Regions from separate parts of the Mesorhizobium sp. 131-3-5 genome, predicted to be linked through region 1. Evidence: predicted binding sites of a transcription regulator. Region 1 holds the regulator's gene; each other region holds the start of a gene.
The links. Region 1 encodes PhoB, which activates phosphate uptake and scavenging genes when phosphate is short. Its sites were predicted from a motif close to TGTCATNNANCTGTCAT; they were not measured.
Positions count from the first base shown of each region.

Region 2: the regulator PhoB is predicted to act here: its motif matches at 2,625-2,641, upstream of phnF (phosphonate metabolism transcriptional regulator PhnF).
Region 3: the regulator PhoB is predicted to act here: its motif matches at 5,923-5,939, upstream of JG747_RS11845 (acid phosphatase).

Region 1 is NZ_AP023254.1:1,434,304-1,441,662, forward strand. Features, by position in the region: gene pstC (phosphate ABC transporter permease subunit PstC) at 1-233, shown strand, start outside; gene pstA (phosphate ABC transporter permease PstA) at 237-1,088, shown strand; gene pstB (phosphate ABC transporter ATP-binding protein PstB) at 1,085-1,888, shown strand; gene phoU (phosphate signaling complex protein PhoU) at 1,914-2,621, shown strand; gene phoB (phosphate regulon transcriptional regulator PhoB) at 2,641-3,330, shown strand; gene JG747_RS07070 (ROK family protein) at 3,343-4,593, opposite strand; gene xylF (D-xylose ABC transporter substrate-binding protein) at 4,868-5,908, shown strand; gene JG747_RS07080 (sugar ABC transporter permease) at 6,054-7,359, shown strand, end outside.
Region 2 is NZ_AP023254.1:1,881,861-1,889,219, forward strand. Features, by position in the region: gene fosX (FosX/FosE/FosI family fosfomycin resistance hydrolase) at 1-362, opposite strand, end outside; gene JG747_RS09180 (carbon-phosphorus lyase complex subunit PhnI) at 359-1,471, opposite strand; gene phnH (phosphonate C-P lyase system protein PhnH) at 1,473-2,084, opposite strand; gene phnG (phosphonate C-P lyase system protein PhnG) at 2,084-2,545, opposite strand; gene phnF (phosphonate metabolism transcriptional regulator PhnF) at 2,667-3,416, shown strand; gene JG747_RS09200 (zinc-binding alcohol dehydrogenase family protein) at 3,432-4,448, opposite strand; gene JG747_RS09205 (ABC transporter permease) at 4,513-5,481, opposite strand; gene JG747_RS09210 (sugar ABC transporter ATP-binding protein) at 5,478-7,031, opposite strand; gene JG747_RS09215 (ABC transporter substrate-binding protein) at 7,189-7,359, opposite strand, start outside.
Region 3 is NZ_AP023254.1:2,444,346-2,451,704, forward strand. Features, by position in the region: gene JG747_RS11805 (ABC transporter ATP-binding protein) at 1-712, shown strand, start outside; gene JG747_RS11810 (GNAT family N-acetyltransferase) at 717-1,184, shown strand; gene JG747_RS11815 (DUF6665 family protein) at 1,186-1,497, shown strand; gene JG747_RS11820 (alpha/beta fold hydrolase) at 1,478-2,362, opposite strand; gene JG747_RS11825 (cupin domain-containing protein) at 2,434-2,778, opposite strand; gene petA (ubiquinol-cytochrome c reductase iron-sulfur subunit) at 3,154-3,654, shown strand; gene JG747_RS11835 (cytochrome b) at 3,671-4,972, shown strand; gene JG747_RS11840 (cytochrome c1) at 5,000-5,857, shown strand; gene JG747_RS11845 (acid phosphatase) at 5,984-6,679, shown strand; gene JG747_RS11850 (alpha-hydroxy acid oxidase) at 6,853-7,359, shown strand, end outside.

The DNA.
Region 1 (7,359 bases):
AAACGATGGCGGTGACCTTCGTCATCGGCAACGCGCACCGCATCTCGACGTCGCTGTTTGCGCCGGCAACGACCATCTCGGCGACCATCGCCAACGAATTCACCGAAGCGGTCGGCGATCTCTACACCTCCTCGCTGGTCGCGCTCGGCCTTATCCTGTTCGTTATCACCTTCCTGATCCTTGCCATCGCCCGCTACATGCTGATGCGCATCGACGCCCGCACGGGAGCCTGACCGATGTCGACCGCCGCATCGCTTCACCAAAGCCGCAAGCGCAAGAATGGCGTGATGATGACGCTGTGCGTCATCTCTGCCGGCATCGGCCTTGCCTGGCTGGCGCTGATCCTTGGCGCCTTGCTCTACAAGGGCCTGGCCGGCGTCTCCCTCTCGGTCTTCACGGAAATGACGCCGCCGCCCGGCGACGCCGGCGGCCTGCTCAACGCCATCTACGGCAGCATCGTGATGACCATCATCGGCATCATCGTCGGCACGCCGATCGGCGTGCTGGCCGGTACCTATATGGCCGAATATGGCCGCTTCTCGAAGCTCACCACGGTGGTGCGCTTCATCAACGACATCCTGCTGTCGGCGCCGTCGATCATCATCGGCCTGTTCGTCTATGAGCTTATGGTGCGGCCGATGGGGCATTTCTCGGCGATCGCCGGTGCCGTAGCACTCGCCATCCTGGTCATCCCCGTCGTCGTGCGCACCACCGAGGACATGCTCAACCTGGTGCCCAACGCCTTGCGCGAAGCCGGCACCGCGATCGGCGCGCCGCGCTGGGTGGTCATCCGCTCGGTTGCCTATCGCGCCGCGCTTTCGGGCATCGTCACCGGCATATTGCTGGCCATCGCCCGCATCTCCGGCGAGACCGCACCGCTTCTTTTCACGGCGCTGAACAACCAGTTCTGGTCGAGCAATCTCAACGCGCCGATGGCCAGCCTGCCTGTCACCATCTTCCAGTTCGCTCTCAGCCCCTATGAGGAATGGCAGCAGCTGGCCTGGACCGGTGCACTCATAATCACATTGACGGTTCTCGCGCTCAGCATCTTTGCGCGCAGCCTGACCGGACGCAGAGAGGACAAATGAGCCAGATGTTGTCTCCAGACATGACGATCGCCGCCGAGGCGGTGACCAAGGCCAAGATCGAGGTCAAGAACCTCAACTTCTACTACGGCCAGTCGAAGGCGCTGAAGGATATCACGCTGTCGCTGCCCGAGCGCAGCGTCACCGCCTTCATCGGCCCGTCGGGTTGCGGAAAGTCGACGCTGCTGCGCGTCTTCAACCGCATCTACGAGCTTTATCCCAAGCAGACCGCCGAGGGCCAGGTGCTGCTCGACGGCCAGAACATCCTCGACCGTTCGCAGGATCTCAACCTGCTGCGCACCAAGATCGGCATGGTGTTCCAGAAGCCGACGCCGTTCCCGATGTCGATCTACGAGAACATCGCTTTCGGCGTCAGGCTCTACGAGAAGATCAGCAAGGCCGAGATGGACGGCCGTGTCGAGCAGGCGCTCAAGCGCGCGGCGCTGTGGACCGAGGTCAAGGACAAGCTCAATGCCAGCGGCCTCAGCCTGTCGGGCGGCCAGCAGCAGCGGCTGTGCATCGCCCGCACCGTGGCGGTGAAGCCGGAGGTGATCCTGCTCGACGAGCCGGCCTCGGCGCTTGACCCGCTGTCGACCGCCAAGATCGAGGAGCTGATCGACGAGTTGCAGGCCGACTACACGATCGTCATCGTCACCCACAACATGCAGCAGGCGGCGCGCGTCTCGAAGCAGACCGCCTTCATGTATCTGGGCGAACTGGTCGAGTTCGACCGCACCGAGAAGATCTTCACGTCGCCTCGCGAGAAGCGCACGCAAGACTACATCACCGGCCGCTTCGGCTGATCGCACGCATACGAGGACCAGGATCATGGCCGAACACACAGTCGCAGCCTTCGACGAGGATCTCGGACAGATCAGCAGGCTGATCAGCGACATGGGCGATCTCGCCGGCTCGATGGTCGGCGGCGCCACCAAGGCACTGCTGAACTCCGACAATGCTCTCGCTCAGCGCGTCGTCTCCGACGACGCCATCATGGATGCGCGCCAGCGCGAACTCGACGACCGCGCCATCACGCTGATCGCCAAGCGCCAGCCGATGGCCGACGACCTGCGTCATGTCGTCGGCTCGATCCGCATGGCCGGCGACCTCGAACGCATTGGCGACCTTGCCAAGAACATCGCCAAGCGCGTCGGCACTGTCGGCCTCAGCGCCACGCCGCGCGACCTGTCGCATTCCATCGACGCCATGGCGCAGCTGGTGTTGATCCAGGTGCAGGGTGTGATCGAGGAGTATGCGGCGCGCGATGCCGCGGCACTGGCGAAGCTGCGCGCCGACGACGAGCGCATCGACGTCAAATACACCTCCGTCTTCCGCGAATTGCTGACCTATATGATGGAAGACCCGCGCAACATCACGGCTTGCACGCATCTGTTGTTTTGCGCCAAGAATCTCGAACGCATCGGCGACCATGTGACCAACATCGCCGAGAATGCGTACTATGTCCTGACCGGCACTCAACTGCCCGCCAACCGTCCAAAACAGGACGAGACGGCGATGTCGGCGCCGGCGGCCTGAGCGCAGGGGTAATCAATCGATGATCGCACCACGCATCATGGTGGTGGAGGACGAGGAGCCGCTCGGCGTGCTCCTCCGCTACAATCTGGAATCGGAGGGTTACCAGGTCGAGGTGGTGACCCGCGGCGACGAAGCCGAAATCCGCCTGCAGGAGAACGTGCCCGACCTCCTTGTGCTCGACTGGATGGTGCCGGCGGTGTCCGGCATCGAACTCTGCCGGCGCCTGCGAATGCGGCCCGAGACCGAGCGGCTGCCGATCATCATGCTGACCGCCCGGGGCGAGGAAAGCGACCGTGTACGTGGGCTCTCCACCGGCGCCGACGACTATCTGGTCAAGCCGTTCTCGACGCCGGAATTCATGGCCCGCGTCAAGGCGCTGCTGCGCCGCGCCAAGCCGGAAGTGCTGTCCAGCGTGCTCAAGGTCGGCGATATCGTGCTCGACCGTGAATCGCACCGGGTCTACCGCAAGAAGAGCGAGATCCGGCTCGGGCCGACCGAATTCCGCCTGCTCGAATTCATGATGCGGCACCCCGGGCGCGTGTTCTCGCGCAGCCAACTGCTCGACAATGTCTGGGGCGAGACGATCTACATCGACGAGCGCACCGTGGACGTGCATGTCGGCCGGTTGCGCAAGGCGGTCAACAATGGCCGCATGCCGGATGTCATCCGCACCATCCGTGGGGCGGGCTACGCGATCCGCGAGGATTGAGCACGACCTGACTCAGGCGACGTTTTTCTTCGCGGCAGGGCCTGCTTTCGTTTGCACGCCGGGCGCGAAAATCTCCTGGTCGACGAAGGTCAGCGCGCGCATGGCACAGCCTTCGCGGATCAGCGGCAGTTCGTTCGGCTCGGTGTCGAAGGAGATCGATTTCGAGTGCTGGCCGCCGGCGGTCTGGGCGATGGCCTCGCGCAATGCCGGCTCGATCAGGTCGAAGGCAGCGGCGCTGACGCCGACCATGGCGACGGGCGCGGGATCGATCAGCGCAAACAGGCTGCCGAGGCCGTAGCCGAGTGCCTCCCCGGCCTTGCGGTAGGCTTCGCGCTCGGGCCCGTCCCGTTCCCGTGCCGTCGCGGCCAGCGCCCGCATCTGCGCGTCGCTGACATCGGCCACCGGCTCGGTGTCCTCGCCGAGCTGCCTGGCGTTGCGCCAGATGGCGTAATTGCCGGCATAGGCCTCGACACAGCCGCGCCGCCCGCAGCGGCAGAGCGCGCCGCCCGGCCGGTGGATCATGTGGCCGAATTCGCCGCCTGAGGAATGGGTGCCAGTGAACAACTCGCCCTTCAGCACCAGCCCCATGCCGATGCCGTGCGAAAGCAGGATGGCGATGAAGTCGTCACGGTAGCGCTCGGGATCGCGCCAGCGCAGCGCCACCGCCATCATGTTGCAGTCGTTTTCCATGGTGGCGGGGATACCGAACTCGGCTTCGAGTATGTCTGCGAAGGCGATGTCGGTCTGCGGTGTGATCGGCGACCACAGCATCGCCCGGGCCTCGGTGTCGGTGATGCCCTGGATCGCCAGCGCGATGCGGGCGACGCTGCGTACGTCGATGTCGGGATCCTCGAGGCGCCGCCGCACTATGGCCACGCACTCGCCGATCAGCGCCTCGCGCGACATGGTCAGCGTGTCCAGCCGGCGCTGTTCCTCCGATATCACCTGGCCGGCATAGTCGATGACTGCGACCGATAGGAAATTCAGCGACAGCACCACGGTCATCACAGCCGCGGCCTCCGGATTGAGGCCGAGGCCGACCTGCGGCCTGCCGCGTTTCAGCGCGCCGGCCTCGCTCGGCTTGCCCTCGGCCAGGATGCCTTCACCGATCAGGTCGGAGGAAATCGCCGATATGGTCGAATGGCTGAGGCCGGTGGTCGCTGCGATCTCGGTGCGCGAGGGCCGGCCGGCCCGGCGCACGGCCGCGATCACCATCGCGCGGTTGCGCCGGCGCAGATCGTCGTGGCGGATTCCGACCGACATGTTTTTTCACATCCTCCCGGTCGCCGCGGTTCTTCCGGTCCTCCCTCGAACGCTGCCGGCGACACGGTCAAATACTGGCAGAAGCGGCCTGTGCTGTCATTTATTTATTGCGAAGCTCGAAAAAAATTCAGAGGGACATCAAAATCCATCAGAATCGTTGTTGACAGCGTTCCGGTGTTGGATCAGTGTTTTTTCGAGGCTCGAAAAAATAGGGCCTTTGTGCCGGCCTTAGGGCCAGTTTGGTCGCGCCATACGCGGCGCAGGGAGGAATATCATGAAGAGATTCACAGCCGCCATCCTGGCGGGTGTCGCCATGTCGCTGACGCTTGCGTCGGTCGCGCAGGCGAAGGACAAGGTCATCGGCGTTTCGTGGTCCAACTTCCAGGAAGAGCGCTGGAAGACCGACGAGGCCGCCATGAAGAAGGCGATCGAGGCCGCCGGCGACAAGTACATTTCCGCCGATGCGCAGTCCAATCCTGGCAAGCAGCTTACCGATGTCGAGAGCCTGATCTCGCAGGGCGCCAATTCGCTGATCATCCTGGCCCAGGATGCCTCGGCCATCGGCCCGGCCGTGCAGAAGGCGCTGGACGAAGGCATTCCGGTCGTCGGCTATGACCGCCTGATCGAGAACAAGGACGTCTTCTACCTGACCTTCGACAACAAGGAAGTCGGTCGCTTGCAGGCCAGCGCGGTGTTCAAGGCCAAGCCGGAAGGCAACTATGTCTTCATCAAGGGCTCGGGCGCCGATCCGAACGCCGACTTCCTGTTCGCGGGCTCGATGGAAGTGCTCAAGGCTGCCATCGACAGCGGCAAGATCAAGAATGTCGGCGAGGCCTATACAGACGGCTGGCTGCCCGCCAACGCCCAGAAGAACATGGAGCAGTTCCTGACCGCCAACGACAACAAGGTCGACGCGGTCGTCGCGGCCAATGACGGCACCGCCGGCGGCGTCGTCGCGGCGCTGACGGCGCAGGGTCTTGCCGGCACCGTGCCGGTTTCGGGTCAGGACGGCGACCATGCCGCGCTGAACCGCATCGCGCTTGGCACCCAGACCGTGTCGGTGTGGAAGGACGCGCGCGAACTCGGCAAGAACGCCGCCGAGATCGCCTCGCAGCTGGCCGACGGCAAGAAGATGACCGACATCGCCGGTGTGAAGGACTTCACGACGCCCGGCGGCAACACCGTCAAGTCGCTGTTCCTGACCCCGGTGGCCATCACCAAGGACAATCTCAACGTCGTCATCGACGCCGGCTGGATCAAGAAGGACGAAGTCTGCGCGGGTGTCGCCGCCGGCAGCGTCGCCGCCTGCAACTAAAATGGCGCAATACCGTTCGATATCGACGCCGCGGCCCAAAAGCCGCGGCGTTTCTCAAGGGGCTTCCCGCTTCAAATGACCGCGGAAAGCAAATAGCATCCATGTTCGGTACCCGCGCCAGACGGTAAACCGGTGGGAGGATAGCATGACCGACACGACCTCTAATCAACCGGTCGGCAGCACTACAGCGGACAAGGCGCGTGCATCCGAACTCAGCGCCGTCGGACGGTTCCTCAAGGCTACCGAGCTCGATACGCGCATGCTCGGCATGGTCGGTGCACTGCTGGTCATCTGGGTCGGCATCCATATCCTGTCGGGCGGGCTTTTCCTGACACCGCGCAATCTGTGGAACCTGTCGGTGCAGACCTCGTCGGTCGCGATCATGGCGACCGGCATGGTGCTGGTCATCGTCATGCGCAACATCGACCTCTCGGTTGGATCCGTCGAAGGCGTGATCGGCATGATCATGGGCGTGGCGCAGGCTGAATTCCTCATCCGCGTCGTCGGTTTCCAGCTTGGAAACCCCTGGCTCTGGATCATCGCGCTGGCGGCTGGCGTGGCGCTTGGTCTCCTGATCGGCGCGTTCCAGGGCTTCATCATCGCCTATATGGAGGTTCCGGCCTTCATCGTGACGCTGGGCGGCCTGCTGGTCTGGCGCGGCATGGCATGGCTGATCACCAGCGGGCGCACGGTCGCGCCGCTCGACACGACTTTCCAGCTGATGGGCGGCGGACCACGCGGCTCGATCGGCGCCACCGCCAGCTGGATCGTCGGTGTCGTCGCCTGCGTGGCGGTCGCCTTCATGCTGCTCAATGGCAGGTCGCAGCGCAAGCGGTTCCACTTTCCGCTGCGCCCTGTCTGGGCCGAGACCTTGCTTGGCGTGGTTGCCTGCGCCGCTATCCTTGGCGCCGTCTGGATCGCCAATTCCTATCCATGGCCGATCGGCATCGTGCGCCAGTATGCCCAGCAGAACGGCATTACCGTTCCCGAAGGCGGGCTGTACATCGCGCATGGCATTGCCATACCGGTGCTGATGGCGGTGGCCGTCGGCATCATCATGACCTTCATCACCAAGCGCACGCGTTTCGGCCGCTACGTCTTCGCTATTGGCGGCAATCCGGAGGCGGCCGAACTAGCCGGCATCAACACCCGCTGGGTGACCATGAAGGTGTTCATGATCATGGGCGTGCTGGCGGCGGTCAGCGCGGCGATCTCGTCGGCCCGGCTCAACGCGTCGACCAATGCGCTGGGCACGCTGGACGAGCTTCTGGTCATCGCCGCCGCCGTAATCGGCGGCACGTCGCTCGCCGGCGGTTCCGGCACCGTGATGGGCGCCATGCTGGGCGCGCTTCTGATGCAGTCATTGCAGTCGGGCATGGTGCTGCTCGGCATCGACTCGCCGCTGCAGAGCATTGTCGTCGGCGCCGTGCTGGTCATCGCGGTGTGGCTCG
Region 2 (7,359 bases), 450 kb from region 1:
GTATGCAGTTCGAACATGTGATTGTCGTCGTCGTAGAAATAGATCGAGCGGCCTTCGCCCTCGACGCGTGGGCGCGGCGGGCGCATGTCGAGGCATAGCTTGCCGACGCGCTCGGCATAGCGGTCGAAATCGGCGTCATCGATCTTGAAGGCGATGTGGTTGTAGCTGCGCTCGGCCAGCTTCTCGCCTTGCATGATGGCGACCCAGATGTCGCCGATCAGGAAGAATTTTTCGCGCGACAGCGAGAACTGCTCGGCGTCGCTGGCATAGACCTCGCGCGCGTCGAAGACGCCCTCGAGTATCCTTGTCATCCGCTCGAGGTCGCGAACGATGAAGGTCATGTGGGACAGGCCTTCGATCATTCCGCGGCCTCCCGCTTTTCTTCCACTCTGGTGGGGTTTTCACGGGCCTCATATTCGGCGCGCATGCGGCGCACGAGGTCCAGCTCGGCCTGGAAGTCGACATAGTGCGGCAGCTTCAGATGCTCGACGAAGCCGGTCGCCTGGACATTGTCGGAATGCGAGATGACGAACTCCTCGTCCTGGGCGGCGGCGACAATGTCCTCGCCGAGCTCGGAGGCGCGCAGCGCCCGGTCGCAGAGCGCCATGGCCATCGCCTTGCGCTCGCTCTGGCCGAAGACGAGGCCGTAGCCGCGGGTGAACTGCGGCGGCGCCTTGGCCGAGCCCTTGAACTGGTTGACCATCTGGCATTCGGTGACCCGCACCGTGCCGAGGGGGGCTGCGAAGGGCAGTTCGGGGACATCGAGTTCCAGCTCGACCTCGCCAATGCGGATTTCGCCGACAAAGGGATGGTTGCGGGCATAGCCGCGCTGGGTTGAATAGCCGAGCGCCAGGAGAAAACCCTCATCGCCACGCGACAGCGCCTGCAGGCGGATGTCGCGCGCCATCGGGAATTCCAGCGGCTCGCGGGTGATGTCGCCGGGCACATGGTCCTGCGGCATCTCGCCATCCGGTTCGATCAGGCCTTCGCGGGCGAGGATCGCCGAGACGCGCGGCATGGCCTGCGCTTCCGTCTCGCGCCGCAAGGGTGCGGCGACGTTGGAGCCAGCGGCAAGCTCGGGGTCGAGCAGCCGGTGCGTGTAGTCGAAGGTCGGGCCGAGCAACTGGCCGCCGGGCAGGTCCTTGTAGGTTGCCGAGACGCGCCGCTCGACCAGCATGGCGCCGGTGTCGATCGGGTTGCTGTAGCCGAAGCGCGGCAGCGTGGTGCGATAAGCGCGCACCAGGAAGATCGCCTCGATCATGTCGCCGCGCGCCTGGACGATGGCGAGTGCGGCGAGCTCCAGGTCGTAGAGCGAGCCTTCGCTCATCACCCGGTCGACGCCGAGCGCCAGCTGCTCGACGATCTGGTCGAGGCGCAGGGCCGGCACCGAACGGTCGCCGCGCCGGCGATCGGCGAGCAGGCTGTGGGCGTTACGAATAGCGGCTTCGCCGCCTTTTACCGCGACATACATCCTATGCCTCCATCGTCTTGATGCGCGTGGTGCGCGGCAGGCAGGCTATGCCTTCAGCGGTGGCGAGGATGATGTCGACGCCGCGCGGAAAGCGCTGGATATTCTGCTTCCATTGCTCGATGAAATGACGCGGCATCTGCGCCGGCGCGATCGTGGCGCTGGTTTCGATGCCAGGCCCTTCCAGCAGCAGCGGAGTGCCTGAGGTGAGGTCGCTGACCTGCAGGATCAGGGTGGTCGACCGGTCGGGATAGTCCTGCGTTCCCTGCGCAAAGCCGTCGAGCGCCATCATCTCGGCCGGCGTGGCGACAAAGGCGAAATGCGCGTCGGCAGGCGTGTTGGCGAGCGGCGCGCCGGTGTGGAAGCCAAGCCAGGAACCGATCGCGGCGGAGACGTGCAAGGCGGGGTCGAGCCAGAGCGGCGTGTCGTTGTCGCATAGCGCCAGTGCCACGGCGCCGGCAGTTGCCGAGAGCGGCGCCGGCGGGCGGGCCAGGGCCGGCAAAGGCTGCACGCTGCCCGGCCGCGCCATCGCGTCCATGACCGCGCGAAACACCGTCTGGGCGTTGAACACCGGATCGGCAAAGCCGCCCTCGATCGATTGCGCTGCGATATCCATCAGTCTTCTCCGCGAACCATGGTGAAGAAATCCACCTTCGTTGCCGCCGTCTCGGCACGGCGTTTTTCCTGGGCAGTGGCGAGCGCCGACCTCAAAGGCCCGATCAGCCTGGTCTCGACCTCGGTCCGGCGGGCAGGGTCCTGCCAGAGCGCGTCGGCGATTGCCGCGAGCTTCGCCTTCTGCTTGTCGCGGCCAAGCGCGTAGCAATGGCCGACCTGTCCGGACGGCAGCCTGACGGTGGCGCGGGTGACGGTCGCCTCGCCGACATTAAACGGCGCGCCGCCGCCGCCGATGCGGCCGCGCAGCGTCACCAGCCCGGTCTCGGGGCCGCGCAGCAGCTCGGCCTGCGAAGGCAGGCCAGCTTCGTTCCAGAGCCGGACGATGTCGTCGCCACTCGATTGCGCCAGCGTCGCCATGGCGGCCTTGCGCTCGGCCTGGTCGCGGGCTTCCTGTCCTCGCATCGGCAGTATTCCTCTTTGCTAAATTTGTCTATTGATATAGACAACTATACAAATTATACATATTACCTAACGCGAGTCCATGACGGGTGGATGACAGGGGATAGATGGCCGGGGGCAATTCATGATCGGGCGACAGGAAGCCGACAGTATCGAGCGGCGCAGCGGCGTCTCGCTGTGGCGGCAGATCGCCGACAGGATCCTGCAGGCGATCGCCACCGGCGATTTCGCCGAGAATGCCGCGCTGCCGCCGGAGGTGGCGTTGGCCGAGCGTTATGGCGTCAACCGTCACACGGTGCGCAGCGCCATATCCGCACTTGTGCAGGAAGGAGTGCTGCGGGCAGAGCAGGGGCGTGGCACCTTCGTGCTGTCGCGCAAGCGACTGTCCTATCCGATCGGCGCGCGCACACGCTTTTCAACAGGCCTGCAAGGGCAGACCTCGGAACGCCACATCGTGCTGCTTTCCTCATCGGTCGAGCCGGCCAGTCAGCGTGTCGCCGAGGGTCTTGGACTGGCCAGGGCGACCGAGGTGATCAGATTGGAGACACGCGGTGAAGCCGATGGACGGCCTGTGTCACGCGCTGCCGGCTGGTTCGATGCCAGGCGCTTTGCCGGCATCGACAAGGCGATGGCAGAGACTGGCTCGATCACCGCATCGCTGGCCCGCTTCGGCATAGACGATTATCTCAGGCAGTCGACCGTGCTGTCGGCGCGCCATGCCGATGCGGCCGATCTCGCCGACCTCGACCTTCAGCCAGGCGCCATCGTGCTGGTCACGGTGGCCGTCAACATCACGCCGGACGGCCGACCGATCCAGTTTTCGGAGTCGCGCTTTCCGGCGGAACGGGTGGAACTGAAGCTGTCGGCGCTGTGAGCCGGATTCTGCCGACTATCCGACCTCGATCACCGCTTTGATCAGGCCGGATTTCTCGTGCGCCCAGCGGGCGAGATCGCCCGGCGTATCGGCAAGCGTGGTGCGGTGGGTGACGAGCTTGGCCAGGGGCACGGCGCCGTTGCCGATCGAGGCCGCGACATGATCGAAATCGGCACGCAAGGCATTGCGGCTGCCGACCAGCGTCATTTCGCGTTTGTGGAATTCCGGATCGGAGAAGACGATGTCGTCCTTGACGACGCTGACGAGCACCAGTGTGCCGCCATGCGCGACATGGGCGAAGGCCGACTGCACCGACCGGGTGTTGCCGGTGGCGTCGAAGACCACGTCGAAGCCTTCGCCTGATGTCGCTTCCTTGACCAGGTCCGGCACCGCTCCGCGCGAGCCGTCGAGGATACTGAAACCAAGTTCGTTTTCGGCGAAAGCGAGGCGTTCACTGCTCATGTCGAGCAGCGTCACGTCGAGCCCGGCGATGCGGGCGAAGATGGCGTTGCCGAGCCCGATCGGGCCGGCGCCGATGACCAGCGCGCGGGCGCCGGGATCGGCGCGGGCGCGACGTACGGCGTGCGCGCCGATGGCCAGGAATTCGACGGCGGCTGCGTCGGCCAGCGACAGGCCATTGGCCGGATAGAGATTCTGCGCCGGGACAAGAATGCGTTCGCACATCGCGCCGTCGCGATGGACGCCGAGCACCTCGATCTTGACGCAGCAATTCGGCTTGCCATGCCGGCAGGCGATGCACTTGCCGCAGGAGAGGTAGGGGTTGATGACGACCGGTTCGCCAATGGCAAGGTCGACGCCCTCGCCAGTCTCGATGACGGTGCCGGAGACTTCATGGCCCATGATGCGGGGGTAGGCGAGGAACGGGTGCTTGCCCTCGAAAATGTGGTAGTCAGTGCCGCAGATGCCGACATGGCTGACCGCGACCAGTGCCCAGCCGGCAGGGGGGGCACCGGGCGCGGGGCGATCTTCCAGGACGAGCTCCCCGGGCGAGCGGCAGATAACGGCTTTCATGTTTCAGTCCAGTTGGGTTTCCGACCCGTCTTCATGCCGGGCCGGAGATCGATTTCAGCAGTGGTCACTTGCCGCCGCGGCGGCGCAGACCGTCGAAATAGACGATGACGATGATCAGCACGCCGGTGATGATGCGCTGCCAGAAGGCGTTGACGTTGAGCAAGTTGGCGCCGTTGTTGATGGTGGCGAGAATGAAGGCGCCGAGCAGCGGGCCGTGCACCGAGCCGACCGCGCCGAACAGCGAAGTGCCGCCGATGACCGAGGACGCGATCGCCTGCAGTTCCCAGCCCTCGGCCTGGGTCGGGTTGCCGATGCCGATGCGCGAGGCCAGGAGCACGCCGACAAAGGCCGCGCACAGGCCCGACAGCGTGTAGGCCATGTAGATGGTGCGCTGGACATTGACGCCGGAGAGGCGCGACGCCTCGGCGTTGGAGCCGACCGAGAAGAGATAGCGGCCCCAGCGGCTGTGATGCAGGAAGATGTAGGCCGGGATGCCGACCAGGATCACCATCCAGAACAGATTGGGCACGCCGAGGAAGGAGTTGCGCGAGAATTCCTGGAAGGCATCATTGTTGATGGAGATCGAGTTGCCGTTGGTCATCAGAAGGCCGATGCCGCGCAGCGAGGTCAGCGTCGCCAGCGTGATGATGAAGGGCGGCAGGCCCATCTTGACGATGCCGAAGCCGTGGAACAGGCCGATGGCAACGCCGACCAGCAGCGTGATCAGGATGGCAAGGAAGACGGGTATGCCGGCATTGATCAGCATCGCCGCAATGACGGTGGCGAAGCCGACCACCGCACCGACGGACAGATCGATGCCGCCGGTGATGATGACGAAGGTCTGGCCGACCGCCAGGATGGCGATCATCGAACCCTGACGCAGAAGGTTCGAAATGTTGTTGGCCGAGGCGAAGCTCGATGTCGACAGCGACAGGATGACCCAGAGCAGCACCAGCAGCGCCAGCAGCGTCAGCCCGAACAGGGCGTTGTAATTGCGCTTGGGTTTTTCGGCAGGAATCGCCTCGGTGCTCATATCTTTCCTCCCAGCTTTTCTTGTTTCTCGGCGAGCGCCTGTGTGAGAATTTCCTCGTGATCGGCGGTGCGGAATCCGTGTGTCGCCACCAGCTTGCCGCGGCGGAACACATGCAGCGTGTCGGCCAGCTCATAGACTTCCGGCAGATAGGACGAGATCAGGATGATGCCGGCGCCCTTCGACAAGAGCGCGCCGAACAGCCGGTAGATCTCGGCCTTGGTGCCGACATCGACGCCGACTGTCGGCTCGTCGAAGATGAACAGCTTGGCGCCATGCGCCAGCCATTTGCCGATGACGATCTTCTGCTGATTGCCGCCCGACAGGCTGGAGGCCAGCGCGTGGCGTGTCGGCGTCTTGATGCGGAGATCGGCGATCTGGCGGTCGGCCTGGGTCTTCTCCTGCGCGCCGGAGATCAACATGTTTTTGGAGATGCGCTTGTAGATCGGCAGGTTGAGATTGAGGCCGACCGGCAAATTGAGGCAAAGGCCCTGGTCGCGGCGGCTTTCCGGCGCCAGCGCCATGCCGAGCTTGATCGCGTCATGCTCCGAATTGACCTGGACCGGCTTGCCTTCCCACAGGATCTGGCCGGCCGATTTGCGATGGCGGCCGTAGAGCGTGGTGACGAATTCGCTGCGCCCGGCGCCGATCAGCCCGTAGAGCCCGACGATCTCGCCGGCGCGGACCGTCATCGAGACATTTTCGAAGCCCTTGCCCGACAGGTTCCTGGTTTCCACGATCGCGACACCCGGCGTGAAGTGCTCCTTGTGATAGACCTGCTCGATCGAGCGGTTGATCATCAGCTTGACCAGTTCGGCATCGTTGGTCTCGGCGATGTTTCTGGTGCCGACCAGCGTGCCGTCGCGCAGCACGGAGACGCGATCGGCGAGCTCGAAGACTTCCTCCATGCGGTGGCTGATGTAGATGATGGTCACGCCCTCGGACTTCAGGCGGCGGATCAGGGTGAAGAGCTGGTCGGCCTCCTTGCGGGTGAGGTAGGCGGTCGGCTCGTCGAAGATCAGGAATTTGGTACCACGCACGGTGGCGCGGGCGGCGGCGATCAGCTGCTGCTGGCCGATGGTGAGGTCGCCGAGCACGACATGCGCCGGCAGATCGAAGCCAAGATCGTCGATGATCTTCTGCGCTTCCTTGACCATGGCGCGCTGCTGCAGGATGCCGAAGCGCGAATTCTCCTCGCCGAGGAACATGTTGGCGGCAACCGTCAAATGCCGGCAAAGCACGACTTCCTGGTGCACGGCGTTGATGCCGAGCGCCATCGCCTCATGCGGGGTCGCCAGCGCCGCCGGCTTGCCTTCCCAGATGACATCGCCGGAGGTACGCGGCATGACGCCGGTCAGAAGCTTGATCAGAGTGGATTTGCCGGCACCGTTCTCGCCGACGATGGCGTGGATTTCGCCCGACTTGAAGGCCAGCGTCACCGGCTTCAGCGCATGGGTGCCCGGATATTTCTTCTCGAGGCCACGCAGTTCGAGGATCGTCCTGCCGGGCTCGAGCACAGGGGCGGGGTGCAGCTCTTGCGCCGTCGATGTCATGACAATCCTCCTCCCAGATTGGCCTCACGATTTGGCATGCGGCGAGGCTTTGAAATGCCATCCAGAGCAACCTAGCCCAGGCTGGCGGATTTCCAAGCGATATGACTGTCGTTTCCGGGGCGCGAGGCCCCGGAAACTGTGCGGTTGCGCCTAAGGCTCAGTTGAGCTTCGGGTTGAGCAGCGCGTCGATCTTGGGTTCTTTCATATTCGCCTTGGTGACGAGGTTGGCGCCGGTGTCGACATTGGCCTCGACCTTCTCGCCCTTCGAGGCGGCGAGCGCGGTCTTGATGCCGTCATAGCCCATCCGGTAGGGGTCCTGGACGACGAG
Region 3 (7,359 bases), 1.0 Mb from region 1:
CAAGCCGGGCGAAAAGGTCGGACTGGTCGGGCCATCGGGTGCCGGCAAGACCACGCTCGCCAATCTGATCCTGCGGCTCTACGACCTGGAGGGCGGGTCGATCACCATCGATGGCCAGAATGTTTCCGACGTGACGCAGAATTCACTGCGCGCCAATATCGGCGTCGTCAGCCAGGACACCGCGCTCTTCCACCGTTCGCTGCGCGACAACATCAAGCTCGGCATGCCTGACGCAACCGACGCCGACGTGATCGCCGCGGCAAAAAAAGCCGAGGCGCACGACTTCATCCTGGGCCTGCGCGACAACCGGGACCGAGCCGGCTACGAGGCCTTTGTCGGCGAGCGCGGCGTGAAACTGTCGGGCGGCCAGCGCCAGCGCGTGGCGATCGCCCGTGTCTTTCTGAAGGACGCGCCGATCCTGATCCTCGACGAGGCGACCTCGGCGCTCGATTCCGACATCGAGGCGGCGATCCAGGAGAATCTCGCTCGGCTGATGGAGGACAAGACGGTTATCGCCATCGCCCACCGGCTGTCGACCATCGCCGCGCTCGACCGTCTTGTGGTGCTGGACGGCGGCCGCATCGTCGAGCAAGGCACGCATGACGAACTGGTGGCGCTCGACGGGCTTTATGCGCGGCTGTGGAAGCGGCAGTCCGGCGGCTTCCTCTATCACGAGGAAAGCGTGCTCGAAGAGACGCGGCCGGCGGAGTAGGCGCATGGGCGGAACGCCGGAAGTCGGTTATGTGCTCAAGCGGCTGCGGCCGACCACGCCGGCCTTCGACAGGCTGAAGGATGAGAGCCGGCTGGAAGGCTACTGGATGCTGGTGCGCCTGGCGGATGGTTGGGCAAGCGGCCGCAACAAGTTCCTGAAGCGGGGCGAGGCGTTGTTCGGGGCGTGGCATGGCGCCGAACTTGCCGGTGTATGCGGGCTGAACATCGATCCCTATGTCGAGGGCAGGGACCAGGGGCGGGTCCGGCACCTGTTCGTCAGCGCGCCTCACCGCCGCGCCGGCCTTGGCCGCATGCTGGTCGAGACCGTCATCGATCGGGCACGCCGCTATTTCACTGCGTTGAACACCCGCGCGCCGCAGGACGCCTTCGGCTTTTATGAAAGGCTTGGCTTCCGGCGCGTGGAAGGCGAAGAATTCGTCACCCACCGCATGCGTTTCGGGAAGGGGAACTGAAATGTCCTTGCGTCCACCATCCCATCTTGCCGGCTCTTCAGCCGCTGAAGCGGCCTTTGACGCGCTTGGCCACGAAATCCTGGCCGAAAAGGCGGCCGCACTTGGCCGTGCCGGCCAAAAGGTCGAGGAAACGCTGGCCAGGTTGCGCGACAATGCAGATGAGGAGTTGCGCCCCAGGCTTCTCAAGGAGGCCGCCGAGGCGGTGCACGGCTATTTCATCCAGCGCGAGCTGTGCGGCTTGCGCAAGCACGATGGCGTCATCCGCGAATACGACATCCCCAGGGCTGTGCTGGTCAGGCTGGGCGCCCGGTAGGCTCGGAGCTTGCGGCGCTGATTTCCCTATGGAATCGCGCCAGGCGGATGGCGAGCGCTTCGGGATTCTCGTCGGCGACGAAGTGCCCGCTGTCGGCGATGATGTCGCCCACGACTTTTGAGAGCCCGGCCGCCCGCAGGCCATCGACATAGTCGCCGATCTCGCCGGGCTCGGCCGCACCCCTCAGATACAGCACCGGAACCGCGATCGGCTTACCGGCCCACTTGGCATTGGCCTCGGCATCCTCGGGGAAGGCGCGATACCAGCCGAAACCGGCCTGGAGGCTTTCGGGCCGGGAATAGGCCCTTGCGTAGATTTCCCTGGCATCGTCAGCGATCGAGGCCCCGTCCTTCGAAAGCACATCGAAGAAGAAGTCGAAATAGGCGCTCTGATGGCCGCTCACCAGCGTTTCCGGCAAGGCTGGAACGGCATGGAATGCAAAGTGCCAGATCCGCGGATTGCGAATGACCTTCTCCCATGGCGCTACGCCTGGAATGACGACATCCATGATCACCGCGCCGGACAGAATCTCCGGATGGTCGCGCAACAGGGCGAATACGATCTGGCCGCCGACATCATGGCCGGCAACCACCAGGTGCCGCAGCCCGCAAGCTTCGGCGACGCCTCTCATCAGCCTTGCCAGGGTCCGCTTGTCGCCGGCCCGGGGCATGCCTTGCGAGCCACCGATGCAGGGCAGGTCGGGGGCGACGACCCGGTAGTCGGCTGCCAGCCGGCTGATCACCCGTTCGAACGCGTAGGAGCTTTGCGGCCATCCATGCAGCAGGAGGAATGCCGGCGCTTCGGGCGGACCCGCCTCGCGGATGGCAATGCTCAGCCCTTCGATTTCGACGGTCGAGATTTGCATGTCCTGATCCTGCCGACTGCCTATGCCATAGATCTAGTCGGCAATCGGGAAATCGACAGGGCTATCAACCGTCACTCGAGCCACTTCGTGATGAACGTGCCGTTCTCGTGAATGTCGGTCGTTTCCAGCGGACCCGGACCGAGATTGGTGAATTTGTGCGGCGTGTGGGGTGGCACGATGACAATCTGGCCGGCGGAAGCCTCGATTTCCTTGTCGCCCACGGTAAACAGGCCAGTGCCCTGGCGGATGATGAAGATCTCGCTGTAAGGGTGGGAATGCAGCCGCGGGCCGCCGCCTTCATCAGGCAGGTAGTTGAAGATCAGGCAGGAGTTGGAGCCGTAGGCGCCGCCTTGCAGCTCGCCCTTCCAGTGGTCGGAGCGAACCGCCCATTCCTCACGGTCTATGACGTGTGCCATGCCTGGGAGGATAGATCACACCGGCGCCCTGTGTCGAGGCAAGCTGGAGCCCTTGGATTTACGGTTGTTTCCCGGTTGTTTAGCCGCCTTTTGCGGCCATTCGCCGTCCCGCCGGACAATAGGGGATTTTGTCCCCGCGACAATCTGCCCTTGTGCCTTGACCCGTCTGGACAAAAACGGGCTTCACGCATAAACCGAAGTCCAAATGCCGGAGGAATTCGCTAGCCTGTTCGCCATGCGCTGTCGGGTTGGCGTGATTGAGCGGGGAACAAGGCTCGGCCACCGGCGCGGAAGAGGCGAAAGGATCAGGCACCCGTGAGCGCAACCGATATCCACGATCCCAATCGTCGAGATTTTCTCTATGTCGCCACGGGCATGGCTGCCGTGGTCGGGGCCGGCGCCGTCGCCTGGCCTTTCATCGACCAGATGCGCCCCGATGCCTCGACGCTGGCGCTCGCCTCGGTGGAAGTCGATGTCGCCTCGCTGACGCCTGGCATGTCGCTGATCGTCAAGTGGCGCGGCAAGCCGGTCGTGGTGCGCAACCGCACCGAAAAGGAAATGAAGGACGGCGAGGCCGTCAACCTCTCCGATCTCAAGGATCCGATCGCCCGCAACGCCAATCTGCCGGCCGATGCGCCGGCGACCGACGCCAACCGCACCACGCCCGGCAAGGAAGCCTGGATGGTGATGGTTCAGGTCTGCACGCATCTGGGCTGCATCCCGCTCGGCCAGGAAGGCGATTTCGGCGGCTGGTTCTGCCCGTGCCACGGTTCGCAGTACGACACGGCCGGCCGCATCCGCAAAGGCCCGGCGCCCGAGAACATGGCTGTGCCGGTATTCAAATTCATTTCCGATACCAAGATCCTTATCGGTTGAGGCAGGGGATATTTCGATGAGCGAGGGACACTCGACCTATACGCCCAAGACCGGTATCGAACGCTGGTTCGACGCCCGCATGCCGCTGCCGCGGATGGTCTACGACAGCTTCATCGCCTATCCGGTGCCGCGCAACCTCAACTATGCGTGGACCTTTGGCGGCATCCTGGCGATCATGCTGGTGGCGCAGATCCTGACCGGCATCGTGCTGGCCATGCACTACACGGCCGACACCAATCTCGCCTTCGGCTCCGTCGAAAAGATCATGCGTGACGTCAACTCCGGCTGGCTGTTGCGCTATATGCATGCCAACGGCGCCTCGTTCTTCTTCATCGCTGTCTACATCCACATCTTCCGTGGCCTCTATTACGGCTCCTACAAGGCGCCGCGCGAGTTGCTATGGATCCTGGGCTGCATCATCTATCTCCTGATGATGGCGACCGGCTTCATGGGCTATGTGCTGCCATGGGGGCAGATGAGCTTCTGGGGCGCCACCGTCATCACCGGCTTCTTCAGCGCCATTCCGCTGGTCGGCGACTGGATCCAGCAGCTGCTGCTCGGCGGCTTTGCCGTCGACAACCCGACGCTGAACCGCTTCTTCGCGCTGCACTACCTCTTGCCGTTCATGATTGCCGGCGTCGTCGTGCTGCACGTCTGGGCACTGCATGTGGTGGGCCAGTCGAACCCGACCGGCATCGAGGTCAAGTCGAAGACCGACACCGTCGCCTTCACGCCCTACGCGACCATCAAGGACGCGTTCGGCATGATCGTGTTCCTGTTCTTCTTCGCCTATTTCGTCTTCTACCTGCCGAACTATCTCGGCCATCCGGACAATTACACGGTCGCCAACCCGCTGAAGACCCCGGCCCATATCGTTCCGGAATGGTACTTCCTGCCGTTCTACGCGATCCTGCGCGCCATCACCTTCAACATCGGGCCGATCAATTCCAAGCTCGGCGGCGTGCTGTGCATGTTCGGCGCCATCGTCATGCTGTTTCTGGTGCCGTGGCTCGACACCTCCAAGGTGCGCTCGGCGGTCTACCGGCCCTGGTACAAGCTGTTCTTCTGGCTGTTCGTGGCCGATGCCATCCTGCTGGGCTGGCTGGGCTCGCAGCCGGCGGAAGGCAGCTATGTGTTCATGGCGCAGATGGCGACGCTGTTCTACTTCGCCTTCTTCCTGGTCGCGCTGCCGGTGCTTGGCCTGATCGAGACGCCGCGCAGGCTGCCGAACTCGATCACCGAGGCGGTGCTCGAAAAGAACAAGGGCGGCAGCGGGCATCCGGCGGGCGCCACGGCCGCGCCAGAGACCAAGGGCTGAGCGGTAGAGAATCTAAGGGGATTTGGCATGAAAAAGATTCTCACCTCGCTGGCGCTGGTCGGCCTTGTGGCTGCCGGCACCGCAGCGTTCGCGGCCGAAGAGGCGCACAATGCGGCGGCACCCACGCATTTCCCGATCAACGAGCCGAAGGAAATGAGCTGGAGCTTCACCGGCCCGTTCGGCACCTATGACAAGGCGCAGCTGCAGCGCGGTCTGAAGGTCTACAAGGAAGTCTGCTCGGCCTGCCATTCGATGAACCTGGTGGCGTTCCGCACGCTGTCGGACCTCGGCTACAACGACGCCCAGATCAAGACGCTGGCCGCCGAATACACCATCCATGACGGCCCCAACGACGCCGGCGACATGTTCGACCGTCCCGGCAAGCCGTCCGACCATTTCCCGGCGCCGTTCGCCAATGAGGAAGCCGCGGCTGCCTCCAATGGTGGCGCCGCCCCGCCCGACATGTCGCTGCTGGCCAAGGCGCGCGGCGTCGAGCGTGGCTTTCCGCAGTTCGTCTTCGATATCTTCACGCAGTATGACGCGGGCGGGCCCGACTACATCCATTCGCTGCTGACCGGCTACGACCAGACGCCGCCGGCAGGAATGGTCATTCCCGAGGGCACGCACTACAACCCGTACTTCATGTCGGGTGTGTCGCTGAAGATGCCCAAGCCGCTCTCCGACGGCCAGGTGACCTATGACGACGGCTCGCCGCAGACCGTCGACCAGTATTCGCGCGACGTGGCTGCCTTCCTGACCTGGGCCGCCGAGCCGCACATGGAAGACCGCAAGAAGACGGGCTTCCGCGTGCTGGTGTTCCTGCTGCTCTTCGGCGCGCTGGTCTACCTGACCAAGCGCAAGGTGTGGGAAGGCGTGGCCCACTAAGCCGCGCAACCAACGACCAAGAAAGGCGCCGAAAGGCGCCTTTTTGCATTTCCGGCGACAGGTTGTGTCACATGGCCGTCACCGCCAACGGCGATCCTGCGCCATTCCCAACAAAGGATCGCACCCATGAAGAAATTCGCATCGCTGACCGCCGGTCTGCTGTTGCTGGTCATCGGCTCGGCCGCCCGGGCCGAAGACGCAAAACCCTTCGTCACGAACAAAGACATCGACTTAACGATGATCCTGCCGCCGCCACCGGCAAACGATTCGGCGCAGACCAAGGCCGAACTCGGCGAGGTGCTGACGCTGCAGGTGACGCGCACGCCCGAGATGGCAGCCAGCGCCGTTGCCGACTCCGAGGAGAATGTCTGGCGCTTCGCCAATGTGATGGGGCCGAATTTCAACAAGGAGAAGCTGCCGAAATTCAGCGCCTTCTTCGATCGCGTGGTCGAGACCGAAGGCGCTGTCGTCGATCCGGCCAAGGATGTCTGGAAGCGGCCGCGTCCGCATCAGCTCAGCGATCTCGTCAAGCCGGCGGTCAAGCTGTCGAGCTCCGGCTCGTGGCCGTCCGGCCACGCCACCGTCGGCACCATGATGGGCATCATCCTGGCCGACATGGTTCCGGAGAAGCGCGCCGGGATCATGGCGCGCGCGGCCGAATACGCCCACAACCGTGAGGTTGGCGGTATCCACTATGCGTCCGACGTAGAAATGGGCAAGATTTCCGGCAGCGTCATTGCCGCGGTCCTGCTCAACCGCGACGACTTCAAGGCCGAATATGAAGTGGCCAGGGCAGAGCTTCGTTCCGATCTCGGCATGTAATCTTCGTCAGCAGTCGGCTTCGACGCGAGGGGCGCTTCAGGCGCCCCTTTTCTTCTCACGGCCATGCTCGGCGGCAGTTCAGCAATTAGTCCGTTGGCAGGGCTGCATCGGATTGATATTCGAGGCATCGAAGGGCGGCGAATGTTGGCCCGCCACGGCCTTGGAAATCGATGATGCGACTCAACGACTGTCATAACTTTTCCGATTTCCGCCGCATGGCGCAGCGAAGGCTGCCGGGCCCGATCTTCGACTACATCGATGGCGCGGCCGACGATGAGGTCACCTATCGCCGCAACACCGAAAGCTTCGAGACCTGCGACCTCGTTCCCAACGTGCTGCGCGGGGTGGGCGAGATCGACATGTCGGTGACGGTGATGGGGCAGAAGCTGGCGATGCCGTTCTATTGCTCGCCGACCGCCCTGCAGCGACTGTTCCACCATCAGGGCGAGCGCGCGGTGGCCAAGGCCGCCGCCAAATACGGCACCATGTTCGGTGTTTCTTCGCTTGGCACCGTCAGCCTCGAGGAAGCGCGCGGGATCAGCGCCAGTCCGCAGGTCTACCAGTTCTATTTCCACCGGGATCGCGGCCTCAACCGGGCGATGATGCAGCGGGCGAAGCAAGTTGGCGTCGAGGTGATGATGCTGACCGTCGACAGCATCACCGGGGGCAATCGCGAGCGC